Regions from separate parts of the Sporomusa termitida genome, predicted to be linked through region 1. Evidence: riboswitches for the same ligand, from Rfam matches in the RefSeq annotation. Region 1 holds a riboswitch; each other region holds the start of a gene.
What was found. A riboswitch is a leader RNA that binds a small molecule or an ion and turns the genes downstream of it on or off. The one in region 1 is predicted to bind cobalamin.
Positions count from the first base shown of each region.

Region 2: it holds a riboswitch for cobalamin, as region 1 does, so the genes downstream of both, SPTER_RS17570 (TonB-dependent receptor) here and SPTER_RS01775 (TonB-dependent receptor plug domain-containing protein) in region 1, are expected to answer to the same signal.
Region 3: it holds a riboswitch for cobalamin, as region 1 does, so the genes downstream of both, SPTER_RS13600 (TonB-dependent receptor domain-containing protein) here and SPTER_RS01775 (TonB-dependent receptor plug domain-containing protein) in region 1, are expected to answer to the same signal.

Region 1 is NZ_CP036259.1:392,221-399,236, reverse strand. It holds gene SPTER_RS01775 (TonB-dependent receptor plug domain-containing protein) at 15-1,985, opposite strand; cobalamin riboswitch at 2,205-2,382, opposite strand; cobalamin riboswitch at 2,713-2,894, opposite strand; gene SPTER_RS01770 (flavin reductase family protein) at 3,176-3,712, shown strand; cobalamin riboswitch at 4,280-4,461, opposite strand; gene SPTER_RS01765 (adenosylcobinamide amidohydrolase) at 4,532-5,689, opposite strand; gene SPTER_RS01760 (efflux RND transporter permease subunit) at 5,779-7,016, opposite strand, start outside.
Region 2 is NZ_CP036259.1:3,730,776-3,737,791, reverse strand. It holds gene SPTER_RS17585 (type II secretion system protein GspD) at 1-897, shown strand, start outside; gene SPTER_RS17580 (hypothetical protein) at 920-1,321, shown strand; gene SPTER_RS17575 (hypothetical protein) at 1,293-2,150, shown strand; cobalamin riboswitch at 2,202-2,390, shown strand; cobalamin riboswitch at 2,539-2,718, shown strand; gene SPTER_RS17570 (TonB-dependent receptor) at 2,890-5,439, shown strand; gene SPTER_RS17565 (hypothetical protein) at 5,579-6,931, shown strand.
Region 3 is NZ_CP036259.1:2,863,528-2,870,543, forward strand. It holds gene SPTER_RS13600 (TonB-dependent receptor domain-containing protein) at 15-5,309, opposite strand; cobalamin riboswitch at 5,762-5,942, opposite strand; gene SPTER_RS13605 (hypothetical protein) at 6,044-6,241, opposite strand; gene SPTER_RS13610 (helix-turn-helix domain-containing protein) at 6,611-6,877, shown strand.

The sequences.
Region 1 (7,016 bases):
CTATCACCTATATATTAGAACTTATATTTATAACTCAGCATGTAATTAATAGGGGTTGTGTAATAGGCCGAACTGGTATGGTTGACATTGTCCTGCCTGTCCAGCACATTGTCAATACTCAAATTAATTTCACTGACTGCATCAACGGCATAATTGACATGTAAGCTTGTTAATAAATAAGGCTTGGTTGCAAAAGAGTGTGCACTGCTTGGCGTAAGCACCCGCTTGGCCAGGTAGTTCGCCGATAGGCTGGCCGTCCATTTATCCATCTGGTACGTAGCCCCGCCATTTAGCTGCAGCCGGCCGAAGTTTCTGTCCCAATAGGTTTTAACCCCGGGTTTCTCGGATTTTGCCCTACCCTTGGGGTCACTATAGGTCAGTCCGTACTGATAAGACCAGCCGTTATGTCCCTGAATATCGGCACTTAACTCTATTCCCGTATTTTTCAGATCCTCATTGACGGCGTAATATTGATTGGATTGTTTGCTAAAGCTGATATTATCCTCAATCTCATAATTAAATAATGCCGCCCGCCATTTGTGGCCATTATGATTTTTCTTCCAGCCAATTTCATAATGAATACCGGTCTGGGGGCGAAGATTGGGATCGCCCACCACCATGCCACCACCAGTGGAGTACATCTGGCCGAAAGTTGGCATTACATAGGACTGGCCAATGCTGGCATACACACTGGCGTCTGCCGACAGCTTATGGACAAACTGGCCCTGGGCGCTGAAGTTGTGATAATTTTTATCTTCAGCAGCCCCGCCTGTCCAGCTTTTCCGGGCACTCAGCGTAAAGGTGTCGGCCTCCTGCAGCGGCACTTCCCATTGGCCGTAAAGCGAATAATTATTGCGCTCATAGCGAGTGCTTTCTTTCACTTCCGGCGTATAGTCTTCATTTTGATAGGTTGCGCCAAATAACAGCGTACTCCCGCTCGTCTGCCAGATATTTTGCAGGTCGAAACCATACGTGCGATTCTTCTCCTTGGAATCTTTCAATTGCGGATATTTGTCGCTCTCGCCGGTTGAACTGTAATAGTCCATCCCGGTAGAATGCAAACTGTTGGCATTATAGTATAAATTGCCTTTTAAATCGCCCTGCTTCACATTAAGCTGGACAAAATCCTTGGTATTATCATGCTTGCGATTATAGCGCGCCTTGTCATCAATGGAATAAGGATAATCATATTTAGCGTCATAGCCCTTACCAAAGGTATAGGTGAATCGGCTGATTGATTCATTATGACTGTACATTAAGTCAACGTTTTCATCAAAAACATAAGTGAGGGTAATATTATTTTTCTCCGAACCATTAAATACATTATACATTTCCGGGGTGGCCAAGTTGGAAGAAATTTTGCCAACATCGCCCCACTTATCATAGGTATAGCTGAAACCCAGCTTACCGGCCTGGGTAGTCAGGGCATAGTTTTGCTGCCCCTTGTTGCCGCCGCCGACCGTAACGGTATTTGGCATTCCCTTCTTCATGATAATATTAACAACACCGCCGGTAGCCTCGCTGCCATATAAAATGGCTCCCCCGCCCTTGACAACCTCAATGCGTTCCACGTTTTCCAGAGGCATATCTTCGAGATTATACAACCCTCTTAAGTTGGCCGGCGTGCCGTTGATCAGCAGCAGCGTTCCTTTTTCCACACCCCTGATACTAATTTTACTGGTCATAGATCCCAGCGAAGCCCCGCCGGGACCTTTGGCCTGGTAAATTATCCCTGTGGCCATGGCCAATGCCTGCTGCAGGTTTCTGGCGCCGGTGTTCTTTAACTGCTCGCTTGTATATACATCGGTTGTCGCCCCGATATCCAGATCCTTTTTTTCATAACGCTGCGCCGTAACCAGAATCGTATCCCAGACATATTCCTCTGTAGCTTCAATATCCTCCGCATAGACAGGCGAAGTCACCGCCAGCGTGGAAAAAAACAGTGCCGCTAAACCAATGTTTCTGTTGTGCTTGCTTAATCTCATTTTTCTCTTCTCCTCTTACTTAGTCTACCTTTGCTATTAGCTGCTTGCTTTGGCCTGATGGCAGCCGGCAATGTTGAGCCACCACCCGGCACTACCCGTAAAAAATACCCCTTACCGGTGACAGCAAGGGGTATTTTACAGGTCAGGCCAATCATGGAAATACCGGGAAAGCTTTATTTATGTATGGCATAACCCACCTCCTTAATCGCTCGTAAGTGCAGTGTGTAATAAGATCAGGCAGGTATTCTGGCTCAGATTCATCATATTGCTCTGTCTTCCCGGCACAAGCCAGTGACACCTAGCTGAACAATACTCCTCTTTACAGCGGCGGGACCGCGCCGGGATTACACCGGCTTCCCTATTAAGCCCTTAGGGCGCCTATCTTCGTCTTTATAAATTTTTTTGTCAATATTTTTTGCAACATATACTGTCAGCCTATGCCGTCTAGTACCTTGGACCGGTTGAAAATTTAGCCTCTTGGAAAAAAAAATCGGGTCATAAAGACCCGTGCCAATAGGCGCATAACTTAAAGGAGTTTAGAAAAATGGCAACTAATAAGAAAACTCCCAGCTGCTGTTGCAGGTGGGAGAAATTCTACAGTGGTGACTAAATCAAAACTCCTGGTAAAATACCAGGAGCAAATTCAGCAAAAGGACACTGTCAACCTGAATAAAATCCAGGCGCAAAAGTGTTTACTGTAATCTCCTCCCCATACCTCGTGGGTAAAACGGTGATTGTCAGCTAGGCAGTTCTCCTGACTCCGGATCGTCGCTTGCTTAAACCTTCCCAGGATCTTTATCCCAGTGGCATATCTTAAGCTTGCTCCCCGTTACAGTGGCGGGACCGCGCCGGCATCGCACCGGACTTCCCTATTAAGCCCTAAAGGGCACCCAACTCAAACAATATTCAATTACGTTGTTATGGTACATATTATACAGGACATCTTTTCCCTTGTCAATATTTACTGCCGTTATTTTCTAAAGATTATAATAATCACTAGCCGGCTCCCCCACCTGCCACACAGCCGCACCGGTCCTGCCGCTCTTCACTGCAGTATTAAGAACAGGTCCAGTCCCGCCTGCTTCTTTACACTACCCTTTTAGATAGTATCTTACCAAAAAGTACGTACTTTCTGCTAGTTACCTATTAGTGTATCATAGAGACAACGAATGTTAAAGGAGGATAACACCATGAAAAAAGAAATTGAAGTATTTGATTATGCTAATGAGATTATCAAAGCGGTCCAAACAGGCGTTTTGTTGACCACAAAAGTAGCTGACAAAGTGAACTCTATGACTATTGGCTGGGGTACTCTCGGCATTGAATGGTCGAAGCCGATTTTTACGGTTTTCGTTAGAGAAAACCGTTTTACCAAACATCAACTTGAACAAAATCCGGAATTCACAATAAATATACCATATGGTGCTTTTGACAAAAAGATATTGGGGATTTGCGGGACAAAATCCGGTCGTGAACTTGATAAAATCAAAGAGCTTAACCTGACGCTGGAAAAACCGAATCATATTTCGGTTCCTGCTGTTAAGGAACTGCCGTTAACGCTTGAGTGCCGGATTATATACAAGCAAACACAGGATGAGCGCCAAATTACCGCAGAAAACAGGAAAACATTTTACCCCCAGGATGTTGATAGCTTATTTCACGGTTCAAACAAGGATTTTCATACTGCTTATTACGGGGAGATTGTTAGTGCGTATATTATCGAATAGTATATCTTAAAATTCCTTTAGTTTACAAGCAGCGTTATAGCATATATGATCATAATAGAATTTCATCGTTATCGTTAATGTAGCATTTGCTAGTATAGCCGAGAACCGGCCACATCGGGAGAGATGGGGCCGGTTTGATTATTTCTGCTGCAAGCAAATAATGTTTATCCCCCGTGTTCCCATATAATTATTAATCGCTTGTCTATATCTTCCCGGGAGTCCTCTCCCAGTGATCTGCTCGCCATTTCAGTGGCGGGGACCGCGCCGGCAGTTACACCGGGAACATACTAACCCAAACTTGCCGGTAAGTCAATTTTATTTTTCCCCTGGCCATACCTGCCTTGCAGGGGCGGCTGGCAAAAAAAGAAAGGGTCGCAATGACCCCGTGCCAAGAGGGCACAACATCTATGAATCACAAGAAGGAGGAGTATATATTAGAAAACTCCCGGCTGCCATTAGCTGCCGGGAGAGATTCTACAGAATGCCAAATATAAACTCCTGGTTAATAACCAGGAGTAAAATTCAGTGAAATGCACTGTAATTCCCTCCCCATCGCCCGTGGGTAAAAACGGAACCGTCAGCTAGGCAGTTCTCCTGGCTCTGGATCATAGCGCACCAAACCTTCCCGGGACGTAACCTCCCAGTGGCATATTATGGCTTCACTCCCCATTACAGTGGCGGGACCGCGCCGGCCTTACACCGGTCTTCCCTATTAAGCCCCGCAGGGCACCTAACTCCATTATTAAATTAAAAAACGTGGTTTTTTTCACTAACTATTATGATCCTACCATGTTGGCTATGGACCTGTCAACAAAAATTTTACCGGGGCATCCGGTCGGCCACAATCCTCACCACCAGTCCGGACCAGGCCCGGACGCTGGGCTCCAGCTCATCGGCGGCCGTCAGCGGCGATAAAACCTGGTATTTACCGGCTGTCAGCCGTAAGATATCATTGCCGGTCCGGGTCAGTTCAGCGCCGTTCAGCAACTGCCACTGAAACTGGTCCAGCAGGTGCACATACAGCGACGTGCCGGTTACCAGGTCCGGGTCCTTGTCCACTTGACGCAGGGCCGTTACGAAACGCTGTTTGTCAATAAGCCCGTATTCCTGCTGATAATGCTGATACAGCGTCTCCTCCGTCACGCCGAAACGGTTCAGCCGCCGCAGCACACTATGCTGTCTTGCCGGCGATAGTCCGGTCTGCCGGAGCAAGGCTTCTTTAACTGCCTGCTTTACCGTACGGCCGATCAGTTCTCCCAGTTTCGAATGCTTGCCTGTATCTTCCAGATATAATGAAGACCCCGGATTAGTGATCACAATCGTCTGATCTGTCCCCGAACCGGTAGCCAATCCGGTCGAATACCTGCTGCCGGCCAGCAGTTCCTGTAAAGCAGCAGTCTTAGCCTCAGTGCAGGTCACCAGGGCCCGGGCCACTTTGCCTTGGGGAATATCAGCATCAATAACCAGCATAATGTTAATCGTCCCCGGCTTATGCAGGGTTGTCTTTTTCCCGGGATTAAAATAGTCGGCAGGGTCACCGGCCCGGCCGCCATTGCCTTCCACACCGCCGGTGACAATGGCTGTCACCGTCAGGTTCTGGTAGCTTTCGGCCTGGATGGCGACATTGGTCATAGACGCAGCCGTCCCCATACCGGTGACCTGACCAGGCTTAAACCCTAGCGTGCCGGCTACGCTCCCCAGATAATCAAGATATGTAGCGGCATCAACATCGGTCGCGCCTTTCATGTCATGATTAAACACCGCTTTCAGATTGCTGCTGTAGCCGCCATTAAGCAGGGAGGTGCTCAGCACATCCCGGGGTTTATTAAAAGCAACTACAATACTCGTATCCTGCCGGTAAACGGTGTCACCGGTTGACAGGGTATAGAGGTTCACCCGCTCGCTGCCGAAGCAGGGAACAAAACTATAACATAAAATAACAACCAGCAGTAGTCCCAGCCGCAAATAACTTTTCATTGTTTGCCTCCCCTAAATTGGCCGGTTACCCGGCTTATTTTCCTGTACCCATAATAAAACCACTTCTCGGTATCAGTTAATTACCCATACTAATTGTAGCCGGCCAGTTTCTTTACACAGCCAATGGCGCCGGCCGGCCAGGTCCGTACCGGATGGCGTTCGCAAAACAGGAATACGATCGGGATAACAATCAGGGTAAACACGGTCGAGGACAGCAGGCCGCCAATCAGCACCCAGGCCATGCTGACCCGGGTCTCGGCCCCTTCATTGAGGGCCAGGGCGGTGGGCAGCATACCGACAACCATTGTCAGGGTGGTCATACAAATCGGTTTAAACCGGGCCTTGCCGGCCTCAATCAGGGCATCATAGGCACTCAGTCCCCGTCCCATCAACGTCAGGGTATAATCAAGCAGCAAGGTGCCGTTTTTCGCCACCAGGCCGTCCATAACCAGAAAGCCAATCAGGGAATACACGTTAATGGTATTATGGGTAAACAGGAGGAACAGCAGCGCCCCGATCAGCCCCAGCGGCAGCGACAGCATCCGGATAACCGGCGTGAAAGCCGACTCATATAACACAGCCAGCAGCATATACACCAGCAGTAAGGATAACACCAGCGCCTGAATGATCTCGTGATAGCTGCTGTCCATGTTGGTCGCCTGACCGCCAAAGCGGTAGGTAACACCGGTTGCCAGCGGCTCGTGTTTAAACTGCCGGTCAATCTCCGCCAGGACTTCCTTGAGCGGACGGTCGGTGATACTGGCCTGGACCAGCACTGACCGCTGTTTATTGACCCGGGTGATCGCCGTCGGCCCCACCCCTTCCTCAATCCGGGCTATATCCCCCAGGAACACGGTATTGCCTGCTGTTTTTACCGGAATTACCCCCAGATCAGCAGCCTTGAAGCTGTCGCTGCCTTTCAACCGGACAACAATATCGGTATCCCGGCCGTTATTGTGCCGGTCATTGGCCAGTACCCCGGCTTTTTTGCCGTTGATGGCACCGGCGAAGGCCTCCCTGACCTCATTCACCGAGGTATGAAAAAATTTCATTTTTTCCCGGTCAACCGTCAGCTTATATTCCGGGACACCAACCCGGTAGTTACTGCGGATATCTTTCAGGCCGCTGATCCCGCCCAGCAGCGTCTGGGCCTTGTTAGAAGCCTCAATCAGGTCCTCCATATTCGCTCCCAGCAAATAAATCAGTACCGGTGAATGTTCCAGCGAGCCGCCCATGGAAACGCCGGCCACTGAAGACTCGGTCTCGGCAATCCGCACTGAGGCCTGCCCGAGATTCTGGCGGGCGAAGTCCCTGATTTGATCGGTAA
Region 2 (7,016 bases), 1.8 Mb from region 1:
AGTGACAGCGAGTATCCGGCTCCGGCTGAGCCTGTCAGCCCGCCCGCTGACTACGGACGGCCCCTGGTGGTGCAGTTGAACTATCTGAAGGTGGAGCAGGCCAGACCCCTGATCAGCGCCCTTGTGCCTGAGGAACAGATTAAAACCGATCCGGTGCGCAACACCATGGTGATCATGGGCAGCCCGGAGGTGTATGATCAGGTTAACTATCTGCTGGCCCAGATTGATACACCGCCCCAGCAGGTGATGTTCGAGGTGCAGGTCCTTGAGATTAACCGCGATGATTTGTCCAACCTTGGTGTCGACTGGGGGGCATCATTTAAGCTGCCTGCCGCCCCCATTATCTATGAGGACCTGCAATTTAGGATCGGTACCGGGAAATACGGGGTAAATCTGCAGGGGGTTGTCAATCACCTGCTCGAGAACAAAAAAGGCCGGCTGCTGGCCAGCCCGCGGATTGCGACCTTAGACGGGGTAACAGCCAAGATTCTGATCGGGGACAAGCTGGCGGTTGAGAGCCAGCAGCCGACGACAAGCAGCATCCCCATCATCTCCGTGATTTATGTGGATGTCGGCATTAAGCTGGAGGTAACGCCCACTGTCAACAAAGACGGCTTTATTACCACCCGCATTCAGCCCGAAGTGAGCAATAAGACCGATACCACGAAAAATGGCAACCCCAATATCCGTACCCGCCAGGCGGATGCGACCCTAAGGGTTAAAAGTGGTGTAACCATTGTGCTGGGCGGCCTGATTCAGCGCCAGGAGACCAGCGATACCTTTAAAGTACCGATATTAGGGCAGCTGCCGCTAGTGGGAGGGCTGTTTCACTCCAGCTCCAAGCAGGTGACGGAGACGGAACTGGTCATTATGCTGACGCCAAAGATAATTGATTAATATAAGCAGGAGGAGCAACATCATGAGGTACCTAGTGCGGGCGAGCCGACTGTTCCTGTTGATAGTATTTTTCTATATAACGTTTGTTCAGACCGGTTTTGCCGCCGCTGGGCCGCAGCCTGTTATCGGCGTTGTCTTAATGCCGCCGGCCGTTCATTTGTATGGTCATGTCGCCCTGATAAACTGTTATGCCCCTGCCAATAGCTTCTATGCCGTGATTGATCTCCGTGATACCCCCGGGAAAAGCATTGTGATCCGGTCGGCCGAGCAAAGGCTGCAAAGCCTGCTGGAAACTGCTTTGGCAACAGGCAATCTTGTCTCGTTTGTGGGGCAGGGCGTTTTTGTCCAGTCGCCTCCCCGCGGCGGCACCTGGAATATGGAGGTCTATCAAATTGATGAAGTCACGGTATATAACAAAAAGTAAAGTCTTCCTACTGCTTTTATATAGTTTCCTGTTTTTCCCCTTGCCGGTTGCGGCGGTGCCGGCAGCGGACATTGCCAGCCGGTGGTCGCCGGTTATTTGCCAGACCGACAACAGTAATGGCCTCACCGCTCAGCAAGATATATTTACGCTGGTCAATTACGACCGCGACTGGCGGCTCAATAATAACTGGTATAACCTGCTGTTTTATCCCCTGGAGCGGGTTATGTATTATTCGGTGGTGGAAAGCGACACCCACTATTTTATCGGCTACTATCAGTATTACCCGCGTTACACAGGCCGGGCCGAGCATGAGCATGATCTGACCGGGGTGCTGCTGGCGGTGGCCAAAACGCCTGATCAGACCGGGCGGCTTGATATGCTGCTGACCCACAGTAATAAAAAATGGCGGCAGTGGCCGGGCGCGCAGGTGCGCCTGGAAGGCCGGCACCCGGTACTGAATATCCGGCCCGGCTGCCATGAGATTACCGTTGCCGGCCGGAGCCGACAGGGGTTGCCGGCGGCCGGCATCTATGAGATCCCGGCCGGTGACAAGCCGGCCGGGCCGATAAGCAAAGTCCTGCCGGGCGGGGCCCATGGCGGTTACCGGCTGGTACCGCTGACCCAGTTATGGGAACGGCGTCAGGATATTGGCCAGGGCCGGGTCTTTGCCCGCTGGGGTGCGTTTGACAGCTATAATGAGGTTAAGGTTACCGTACCCTGGGTGTGGGAGTACCGCCGGCTCAACTGGCTGGCAAAACCCGGCGAGCTGCTCCAGTATTTCCAGGGCCGGCCGGTAAGAGCCTGTAATTATCTGAGCAATCCGTACTAACCCGTTTAGAAGCGGTAAGCTGCCAAGGCTGGCAGCCTGAGTCAGACAATTTTATAATTGCCAGGTATAGGTGCCCTACGGGGCTTAATAGGGAAGTCCGGTGCAAAACCGGCACGGTCCCGCCACTGTAATGGGGAGCAAATCCAGGATATGCCACTGCGATGCGGACAACTGTCGTGGGAAGGTTTGGAGGCGCCATGAACCAGAAGTCAGGAGAACTGCCTATACAACGATCACCGGTGACCTGCGAGCGATGGGTAGGGGATTATGTGCGGTAGTCTGTTCTTGGTTTATAGCAGTAAGTCTGCTGATAAAACGAGGGTAAATGGATTTCCCATGTAGTCAACGCTCCTGGATGACTATATGAGAAATCCATTTTTTATTTGGCCGTATTTCACTGCGTACAGGTGCCCTGCAGAGGGTTTAATAGAGAAGTCCGGTTGAAGCCGGCGCGGTCCCGCCACTGTAACAAGGAGTCAGTCCGCAGACGCCACTGGAGGAAATTTCCGGGAAGGCCGGGCTGATGATGAACTGGAGTCAGGAGAACTGCCTGTAAGGACGGTCTTCGCCAACCCTGCGAGCGACAGGGGAAGATCAGGCAATCGGTACGAGGGGAGGGTAAGAAGTAAGCAACAGCTAAATCGGGCTACCATTCTCAGCAATTTTTTCAGAAAAGAGTAAGACATATGAGGAGAGATTTGCAGTGAAACAACGTAAATTGTCCAAACAAGCCCTGGCGATGGGGATCGCCTGTACCCTGGCCTTCAGCCTGACCCCGGACTACAGCGGCCTTGCCCAGGCGGCCGCAGCCGGCGGCAAGACGTCACCGGCAACCGGGGAAACTGTGGACGCCGATGCCGGCTCCGCCCAGGACTATGCCCTGGAGGCGGTTACGGTTGAGGCCAAACGCCCCGACTGGGAGGCCAAGCTGTCACCGGGGACGGTGACTATTATCCGGCCTGATGATTACAAAGGCGAGCAAAAGACATTGCCGGAACTCTTGAAAGATGTGCCTGGCGTCCATGTCCGCTATGTATCCGGCAAGGGCCAGTACACCACCGTGACCGTTCGCGGCAGCACGGCAGCCCAGGTAGGGGTTTTTGTGGACGGGGTGCTCTCTAATTTGGGTGGTGATGCCGCCATGGACATCTCGACTATTCCCATCCATAATGTTGAACGGATTGAGGTTTATCGCGGCTATATCCCGGCCCGGTTCGGCGGCACCTATATGGGCGGCGTTATTAACATCGTTACCAAGAAGCCGGACAAGGCTAATATCTCGGCCCAGGTCGGCAAAAGCTCTTGGGGCGGTAATACCGTAGGCCTGGAGATCACCCAGCCGCTGGGAAAGGGTAGCCTGATGATCGGTATCAACCGCGACCAGAGTGACGGCGATTTCCGCTATAAGAATCCTGGCGTCAAAGCAGGGTATGACCAGATAGTCCAGCAGTATGAGCAGTTGACGGTTACAATGCTTCAGAATTATAATGCGAGCCTTGATACGTTGCAAGATAGTCAGTATGGTTTAGGTTTAAATATAGGTTGGGAGCCTTTTACGTCATTAGAAGAGGTTCAACAAGCAACTACAGCAGGTAGTCCATTTTATAATGCACTTATGAATGCGGGCATAGCTGCAGGCTATGATACAGAGACACTTAATTATCTGCTTTCTGCTAATGATTGGTTTGGTTATGATCCTGATTTTAAACAAAAGTGGTGGGATGAACAAAAGGCCGCACACCCGGAACTTGCGGATGACATACGTTACCGCCGCAATAACGACTATAAAAACACCGACGCCATTATCAAATGGCAGGACGACCACTGGCTGGTCAAGGGCAGCTGGAAAAAAATTGACCGGGGCATGCCGCGAAAGATGTTTCTTACCGGGGATATTTCAAATCCTACGTACTCCCTTATCGACCTGCCTGACCAGATCGAACACAAGAGACAGGAACTAACCACCAAGGATGTGCTGGTGGGCCGGCGGGATACGGACGGCAACCTGGAATGGGGCTGGCAGGTCAATTACCTGGACCAGGATAAGCGTTACCGCAACCCGGACTATCTGAAATTTAATTCCATGCCGGCAGTATTTAGCGAATGGAGCGCCTATGATTCCCAACGGCTTGGCGGGGCCATTGACGGTACTTATAAAACCAGCGACAAGCACCTGCTCGAATTTCTGGCCAACTGGTCCAAGGAGAAAATGGATGTTGATGGCAGCCGGATGGACAAATATGACTTTGAACCTAGTCTTACCAATCGCGAGAGGTTTCGGACATATTATGAACAGACGCTGTTCAATCTCCAATTGCAGGATACCATTACCCTCAACCAGGCGGCCGATCTCTGGCTGACTCCCAGTATTCGCTACAATTATTCCAACGTTATGGGCAGGGCGCTGGGAAAATCTGACTTAAATAAATGGGTCGATCAGGAAGATTCCCAGGTTAATGATAAGGTCACCTGGCAGGTGGCGCTGAAAAAGCAGGTGGACGATCATCTAACCCTGCGTTCCACATATGGCACCTACTACCGGCTGCTCAACCTGTATGAGATTGCTGGCGACGGCGGCGGCATTCTGCCCCGGCCTAATGCTTATAACGACCCCAAGTACGCTGGTCAAAGCATATTCCCGGTACCCGAGGAAGGAACCCAGTGGGATTTGTCGGCCAGCTGGGACGGAAAACTGCTGGGCGCCGACTCCTCCAAGGTGCAACTGACCTATTTCGGTCGCGATTCGAAAAATATACTCCAGCTCTACCGCTTTGGCTATAATTATTGGTCTTATACCAATGCGCACAAGGGGCGGGTCAACGGTGCGGAATTGCAGGGCAATTTCAGTTGGAGCAAATGGGATATGAATCTGGCAGGTACCTATATGCGTACCAAGCAGTGGACCAAGAACGATTCGCCTACCGGCACCGGCGATGTATATTACCGGATGCCGCATCTCTACGCCCCGGACTGGGAAGGCTCGGTGCGCCTGACCTACCGCCCGGACAACCGGCTGGCGATTTTCAGTGAAGTAAAATATATTGATGAGATGTATTGCTGGCAGCAAGATCCGGAGAAGGTCCAAAGCTCCCTAACCACCGTCGGCCTGGGGGCCAAATATAAAATGGATAAAGATTGCCAAATCATTGCCGGTGTCAACGACCTCTTTGATAAAGGGCCGGAGATGACGTTTACCAGTACTGGCTATGCATTCGATGCACAAAACAAGCTGCTTGAATATCCCCTGCAGGGCCGCACCTATTATGTAACGCTGCAGTACAAGTATTAATTCAGTTCATTTAAGGAGGTGATGCCCTATGCCAAAACAGGCAAGGCCGGCCTTGCGGAAGGAGGTGAAAAGCGGCGGTAAGCCGGCAGTAGTTCAAACACGGGTAGACTAAAAAAAATGGAAAAGAGGGATTAAACGAATGAAACTAAAAGCAGGTTTTCTTAAACGGATACTCCTAACGGCGATGACGCTGTCCATTATCGGCAGTTCGGCCGTACAGGCCGCCCCGGAAAATTTATTCGGCTATACGGTTGTCGATTCCGGTTACTCCCAAGGCCTGGCCGGCGCCATCAGCGGTGAGCGGACCGGGAACCCGACCACCTTTACCTCCAGCACCAAGGTTACCGGTTTAAACGGCGACCCGGCGATCTTCAATTTCTTCCAGGGCAATGAAAGCCGGCTGGTACTGCGTGAGTACAATTATACGCCTACAGCACCGCCAAACAGAATCATTGATCCCTTTGCCGCCAGCTGGAACCCGCTTGTATCACCAAGCTGGAGTAATGTGGCCAATCTGCATGCAGTGGCTACCAAAAACCAGTGGCTGTATGCCACCGGGTATGACCTAGCAAAAATTGCTGTTGTAAATATGAATAGCGGTTATGCGCAAACAGCACATAACTATCAATTCCCGACATCATGGCCGAGCATTTCTGTGCCTGCCGGTGCAGCGGTTCATGGAGAAGGCTTAACTGTTGTTGATAACAATTTATATGCCCTATTTACCATTAATCCGGATGGCGGCTATTCAGTATATTCGAACAGTATTGTTGTCAAATTTACAATTAATACAATCACGGGTGCTCTTACTTATGTCAACCACTTAGAAGTCGGCAAAAACGCCTTCACCCTGGATCACTATAACAACAAACTTTATGTCTGCGCCGTAGGCGGCATGCAGAATGCCGGCAGCGCCAATCCTGACACCCGTCTGGATATCATTGACCTGGCCACTTTCACCAAGACCACCGTTACCAAAACCAGCGGCATGATCGGCGACTTCCGCGACATTACCATCGTTGACGCCAACACCGCCTATGTATTCCTGGGCAACTATAATGCATCGTTTGCCAACATGCTCGGCAATGTTTACCGTACTACCGTAGCCAACCTTACTTCCCCTTCAACCTGGACCAATGTCAGCACGATTAACTCCCCCGGCTACCTCTGGGGCATCTATGGCGACAGCACCCGTTTCTGGTTCGTTAAGGGCAACCAGATCGACATCTATCCCGGCCTGCCTGCCAGCACTGGCGACACGGCCACCAGAACCTTCACCCCGACCCAGCTCGGTTATAGCGGCGGCAACCTGAACTCGGCCATCATTCTGGCCCCGGATCTGACCTCGCGGGCCGGTGCCGCGCTCCAATCGGCTGGCGTTGCTAAATCCTTCGCCGCTCATTCCGTCCTGGCCCAGCAAGCCCGCAAGGCTGCTGAAAAGAAAACAGGCCTGAAAATTGTCAACGGCCAAAGAATCCTTAGCTTTGATTAATTCAGCCTGCTGGCTGCTATAGCCAGACTAGCAGAAAAGTAAGAGAACAGGGGGGCTGGACAGAGCGTGTGTCCAGGCCCCTTGT
Region 3 (7,016 bases), 2.5 Mb from region 1:
ACCAACAAACCCCATTAGAAACTATATTCCAGTGTCGCGTAATATATGCGGCCGGCTAAGGGATAATTATTCGTATAGATTGCTTTGCCGTAAGTTTTGGTAACCTCCGGTCCTTTATCAAAAATGTCGTTGATACCAGCCGCCAGTTTCCAATTGTTGTCGAATTTATATTTAGCGCCGATATTAAAGGTGCTGAGACCATCCATCCACCAATTGTCTCGATCCTCCGGATCTTCGCCGTTAGTGGTCTGGCCGATAAACTGCTCGGCCATGTAATTATATTCAATAAAGGTGTTCAATTTATCACCCGGCCACCGGTAATCCAGACGCGCGTTTACGACCCATTCCGGCGTATACGAAATCGAGGTCTTGGCACTGTTGCTCTCGACATCCCTCAAGGACTTGGCCCCTGCATATTCCGGTTTTTGCCAGGTTCCGGCCAAGGTTAGGTTCAAGCGCTGCCATTTCATATTGTGGGTCAGTTCGAGGCCATGGACCTTGGCTTCGTCCATCGGGAAATAGGTGCTGGGCGCATTGGGCACCATCGGCATCCACAGCGCGAATTGATTTTTGGCCCGGCGCTGGAACCAGGTCAGGACGGTATCGGTATCGGCTTGGGCCAGCTCGCCTTGCCAGTTAACGCTGAAGTCAAACTGGCTGCCGCTTTCCCAAGTGCCGCGCGAACCGGCGTCGAATAGTTTGTTGGCGCCGGGATTAGGAATAATGGTCGCGCCGTCGCCAAACAATTCATAGAAATTCGGATGGCGGTTATAGGTGCCCCAACTGGTCTTAACGCTCCAATGGTCGTTGAGCTGTTTTTGCAAGGCGGTGCCGGCCGACCATTGCCATTTTTTATCGGCTTCATTCATCGTCTCCATGTCCACCTTTTCGGCTCGCACGACCGGCGTCAGCTTGAAATCACCGGCCTCATTCAGGGTAATGGTATCCTGCAGACTGAAATGGTACTCCAGGATTTTATATTGATCGATATATTTTCGATTGCCTAAACCAAGATTCAAATTCAGGGTATCCTGTTCGCTGACATTGGCCTTCATGGTTTCACGACTGACGTCGCCGCTGAATTCCAATAAGTGACTGTCGCCCATTTTGTAGGCCGTATTCAGGTTAAAGCCCCATTTTTTCGAATGGTAATGGGCCCACAGTGTCCCCGGATATTGCGGGTCTTCCATACCGACGACAGCGCCGGGTATGGGGGCGTTGGAAACCCCTGCCGCCAGCAAAGCGGCGAGACGTTTATAATAGCCGGTGTTAAAATAATCCTTTTTGTTGTCCAGATAGCTGACCTGCCAGCCCCAATCCAGGTTGCCCGCCGTAGCCCGGCGGCCCAGCAGGAATTCCTTCTGGTCAATATCCTGCGCCCGGTCCCAAAAGCCCTTTTCATAGTTTTCTTTATTGAGATTAATCAAGGTGCTTGGTACGCCCGGGTTATAGCCCTCATTAGGATAAAGATTATTACCGACACTGGCCGGCAGTTCCTCATGGAGTTTTTTCCAGGACACCTTGGCCAGCCACTGCTCGTCCTGCCATTTCACCATGCCGTTGCTGTTTTGGTAGCCGTTGCTTGCCCGCTTAACATCTCCCTCCCAATAGCGGGGGCTATCGTGGGGATACGTATTATGAGCATAAAAATCAAAATCGCCGCCCCAGATATCGCGCTGGAAGGTTGCCAGCAAGCTGCCGCTGCCGACCGGCGCCGTAAACTGGTAATTACCGGTATAGCCGCCGTAGGATTTCACGCCTTGCGACACCATGCCGCCCAATTGATCCGGTTTTTTGGTGACAATGTTGATCACGCCGCCCAGCGGAGCGCCGCCGAACCGGGCCGGCACATAACCGCGGTAGACTTCGATACGCTCGACATTATCCACCGGTATGGCTGAGAGATTAACCGCGCTTTCGCTGTTGAGGTTCATTAACACCCCGTCGACAAAGACCTTAACCTGCGCGCCGGTTGCGCCGCGCACCCGGGCAACCGTATAGTGACCGGCGCCGGTGATGCGCTGCACATAGAGCCCCGGCACCGCTTCCAGCATCGCCGGCAGGTCCTTTTGTTCCCCCTTATAGGTATTGGGATAAATAACCGATACCTGGCCGGGGCTCAACTTCTTTTCCCAGTCAGGCCGGGCCGCCTCGACGGTGACGGGGGCAAAGGCAAATTCACTGGCGGCGCCGGTTGGCAGCGTGACCACAGTTGTGTCTGCTGTCACTGCCGGTGCAGCCTCACTGGCCGAATAGCTTACAGTCGTATTGTCTTGATTTTCAGCATTACCTGCTGTTTCAGGACGATTGGGTTCTGCTACACTTGGCGGTACTTCTGTTGGCGCCGTCACCTGCCGCTCCGGCAGTCGCGGCTCAACCGGCGGCGCCTGTCCCATCACTACGGTCGTTGTCTGGGCCTTGTCAGCGCCAGGCACTGCGGCCGCACTGCCGCTGTCAGCGGCGGCCCCGCTGCCGGTCACGCCTTTGCCGCCGCCAAAGCCGCCCCAGGCAAAGTCCAGCTTGCCGTCAATGCGCCAGTCACTGCCGATATCGCTGCCGGTCGTTTTTACAAAATCAAGATTTAAATTGCCGTCCGGTGAAATCTTCATCGTGCCGCCGACATTAAATTCCCACCAGGTATCCTTGCCGCCGGCAGCGGCGATAGATCGGTTTTGATAGCCATACACGGCATGAATATCCTGTTCGCCGGCAAATTCATGGGCCAGATTGACGCCGGCATAGATGGTGCCTTTGTCGTTGATTTCTTTGCCCAAGCGCAGATGCAGCCTGCCGGTGGCATTGTCATACCCTCTTTGATTAATCCGCAAATGATTGCTGAGTTGATACGTGGTTGCGTCAACATGCCCCAGGAAGAAGGAGGCGGCCGGTTCCCACCACCAGTTGTCCGCCAAAGCATTGAGCTTACCGTATTGCAGGCCCATTCCGTAGCCCCAGGTGCGGGACGTACCGTCAACTATGCCGCTGTTACCCGTACCGTCGCCCAGATTGGCAACCATGCTGAATTCATTTTTCAGTTTGCTTGCGGTTACGCCTGCATCAAGATAATGCCCTTTATCGCCAACCCAGGTGCCGTACAATCCGCCGCCGAGGCTGTCTTGCTCCCCGCTGCCGCTTTGCGTAGTCGACTTGCCGTCAATTTTATTGAGATAAAAACCGGTATAAACTCTGCCGTTGTAGAAGGCTTTATTTAAAAGCTTGTCGTAACCGACTTGAACCCCGTTATAGCTTTGGTCAAAGCTGCCGCCATAACGGCTCTTGCCGTCGACTTTGCCGTGATAAGCCTGGGCCCAGACGTTTTCCCGGCCGTCGCCGTCAGCCCCTGCCGCACTGTACAGGTCGGTGCTGCCGCCATAGCGGCCATGCAAATCAGCGGTACGGCGGAACATATTCAGGTAACTGCTGCGCCATAGGTTATTATTGATAATCGAATTGTCGCTGACGGCTTTACCGGTCGTCGACATTTCGCCGGTATCAACAAAGCTATAGCTCTTCAGCCACCAGGCGGTTCCTTTTTTCGCAGCCGCATCCTCAGGATCGGTGAAATAGTTATCGGTCTGCTCAATCACCGGCGTAATCTCATAGGTGCTGAGGACGCCGTCGGCAACAGATGTTTGCGCCGTCACGGTAAAGTTTTCGGCGCCGTTTAAGATGCCTACTAATACCGGCAAATTAACCTGCCCACTATCGTTGCTTCTTAGCACGGCTTCTCCCGCCGGCAGATATCCTAAGCCCGGCACCCAGCCCAACTGCAGGTTTAGATTGGTTTTGCCATATTGCGCGTCGGCCTGCGTAGCCGTTGTAATATAAACGCTGTCGGTATTGCCGGTGCTAAAATACATCGCCGAGTTGAAATCGTTCGGGGTCACAAACCCTCTATCACTAATTTTGCCAGTCCCGCTAGCCGGCGCATGCTGCAGCGCGGCATCCATGCTGTAATTGCCTAAACGAAAGGTGGTGCCTGCCGCTAACGTCGCATTTTCAATAAACAGACTGCGGGCAATCTTGTGTAGAGAGTATCTATTGGGTTCATTGGTGTATTCGCTGAAATCAACTATTTTGCCGATTACATTGTCATACAGAAAATAGCCCTGAATAAGGCCGATCTCACCGTTGCTGATTGCACCAGAATCATTATAATTAATAACATGATTGATCAATGGATCCTCGCCTGAGGTATTCGCATAAGTTAAGTCGATAACAGAATTGCTAACGGTGCTTACATCTTTTACCGTAATCGCCGTTCTTACATCGGCTGGCAGAGGATCTAAGCTTTGACCATTTTGCCAGTCTATCGTGCCGCCGCTGCTGTTAGGAATAAGATTGCCGTCACTGTCCATAACCCAGTTCTTATTAATAGCATAATCCGTATCCAGAACCGAGCCGCTTGCCCCATAGAGCACCCGGTCCAGCGGCCGCCAGCTATTGTCGCTGGACTCGCCGACTTTTACTTCATTATAGGCGTAAGTTTTCTGTCCCGGCGTTAGGTTGGCAACAGTTTGCGTAAATTGAAACAAGCTGGAGGTGTCTTCCAGTTTTAATGCACTCTCTCCCACTACCTCGTAGTCAGGTAGCGTAGCAATAATCGTATTCACATCTGGCATAGTCATCCCCTGCATTTTGGCTAATTCGGCGTCCGTAAGCTTAACTAGGTAGTATTCATATTGCGGCGCATATTCCTTTACAAAATCCGCCAGTTGCTGTTCTTTGTCACTGCCGTCAGGAAGAGCCATAATATCCGCCAAACGCTGCTGGGTAGCAATATCTAACAGGTTCTTCTCATTAGCATTAATTACATTGGTAACGCCAGTACCTACGAAACCTTTTGTAAGCCAGTTGGATCCGCTTACCCCCGTGACGACCGACCAACAATACAACTTTCCGTTTATTTTGACCGCCAAGGCATTATACTGCATATTTTGCGGATTGTTGCCGGCATCCGCCAGGGGAGTTATGGCCCTGAACAAATTTCTTGCCCCTGTCAGTCCAAAAAGATTATAATTGGTGCCATTATAGGTATAATTCAATTGCGAACTGTTAATCTGTAGCGGATAATAGCTAGTAGCCTCATTCGCCGGCTGATAACCGCCACTCAGAAAAGCATCCCTGCTCCCGGTTCCCGGATCTATATATTGGTAATCAGCCGTAGTGTTGTTCGCCCAAGCGACCGCCGGCAAGGCCATTACCCCCAGCGCCAGTGTACAGGCGACACAAGCCACCCGGCTTTTCGCGCCACAGCGATCGCGAACTGATTTCGCCCGGCCGTTATTTTTCGCCAGTTCGGATACCACCTGCCAACAGGAGCGGGTCCGGTTCCAAACGACTTTATAGATATGATTTAAAATTTTTTATCATTCCTTTTCTTTCCATCCCTAACCATCCCTGGATACCGGATGTTACCCCGCCAGCAAGCTGCCTGTCCATAAGATAAGGATGTTTCTTACTTTATCTATTTGTTAGCTATTGTTTTACTTTGGTTATGACGTCGGCCATGATATCCGTACCGCCGTAAACTACGGTGGCGGCATCCAGAACCGCTGTTAGGCCCCCCTTCGGCAACATGCCAATCAATATGTTGTATTCGCGGACAGAGCTTGTACGCTGATAAATCCTTAAAATATGGGCCGAAAAGCCAACGAATAATACCGAATAAAAAAACTCCCTTGTTGGGAGTGCTTACGCTAACCAGCCGGAATCCGGTCTTGGTTTTTCGTAATCTCCTCCCTGTCACTCGCAGGTAAAATGGCGATTGCTGGATAAGGCAGTTCTCCTGACTCCGGTTCATAGCGCCCCACGCCTTCCCAAAGCTTTCACTCCAGTGGCATTGTGCGAGATTGCTCCCCGTTACAGTGGCGGGACCGTGTTGGCTTTGCACCAAACTTCCCTATTAAGCCCCGAAGGGCACCTATCCCAACGTTATTGTATTGTTTCTTTCTGTTAATCGTATATGTTCTTTCAGGCCAATATTACTCTTTGTCCATCAACGAAATTTCCGCGTGTCCGGCTCAATAGGCTATATTGCTTATTACTCGCGGGGTCCTTGCCTCTTACATTTGATGCCAAACGACAGATACGTTTCCAGCACTGCGATAATGACATCTTCTTGTGCATCGCCTGTATCGTCCTCCAAAGCTTCGCGCACAATGTGTTTGATCTGCTCGGCATGATAGCCGCAATCCAAAAGCTTCTGAGTTAATTGATTAATCTGTTCCTGTTTTGTCAATCTAATCTACCCCAATACTGCCGGACATTGGTTATTCTTTTTTCCACCTGCTGCACCGCAGGCTTGAGTCTTCTTTCCCTCCTTTTCGGTAACGATTTGTCTCGGTTTAATCCCTAAGTATCATTGCATTAGTCTGATTCCCCTTCACTCTCCTTTCACCAAGCAACTTCCATTTTACTTGGTTGGTGCAGGCGCATATGTTCATAAATAGTGCTGAACAAAAATCTTATTTTTCTATCAATTCACGCCGCACCATTTACCAATCACTATATAGTATAGCTTTGTTTCATTATATTTGCAATATATAACAATATTTTTGAAACTTTCTTCAATCCTGCTACATCTATAATAAATATGAGGTGAACTTGTGTGCAGGATAACTTTTTAGATAAATACCGGGAAATCGGCCGGCGAATTGCTTTTTATCGTACAAAGCGCGGGCTGTCGCAAGATGCATTAGGCGAAAAGATTAACTATAGCAAAAGCTATATATCCAAGATCGAAGCATCAAATTCAGATGTTACTTATTCATTGGATATTTTATTTGCGATAGCGGCAGGATTGCAACTTGACCCGGTCATTTTCTTTTTACCGATTAATGAAGAGAACTTTGATAAACATAGGACAGATAATTAAGTGATTTAGCAACTTTCAGCTATTCCAGCTTTGTCCAACATTTGCAAAACAAAAGAAGCCTCCCTGTGATCATAGCATCCAGAGAGGCTTCTTGTTATCAATAAAAAATTGCATCGCAATCCCCTCCCCGGTCCGTCGC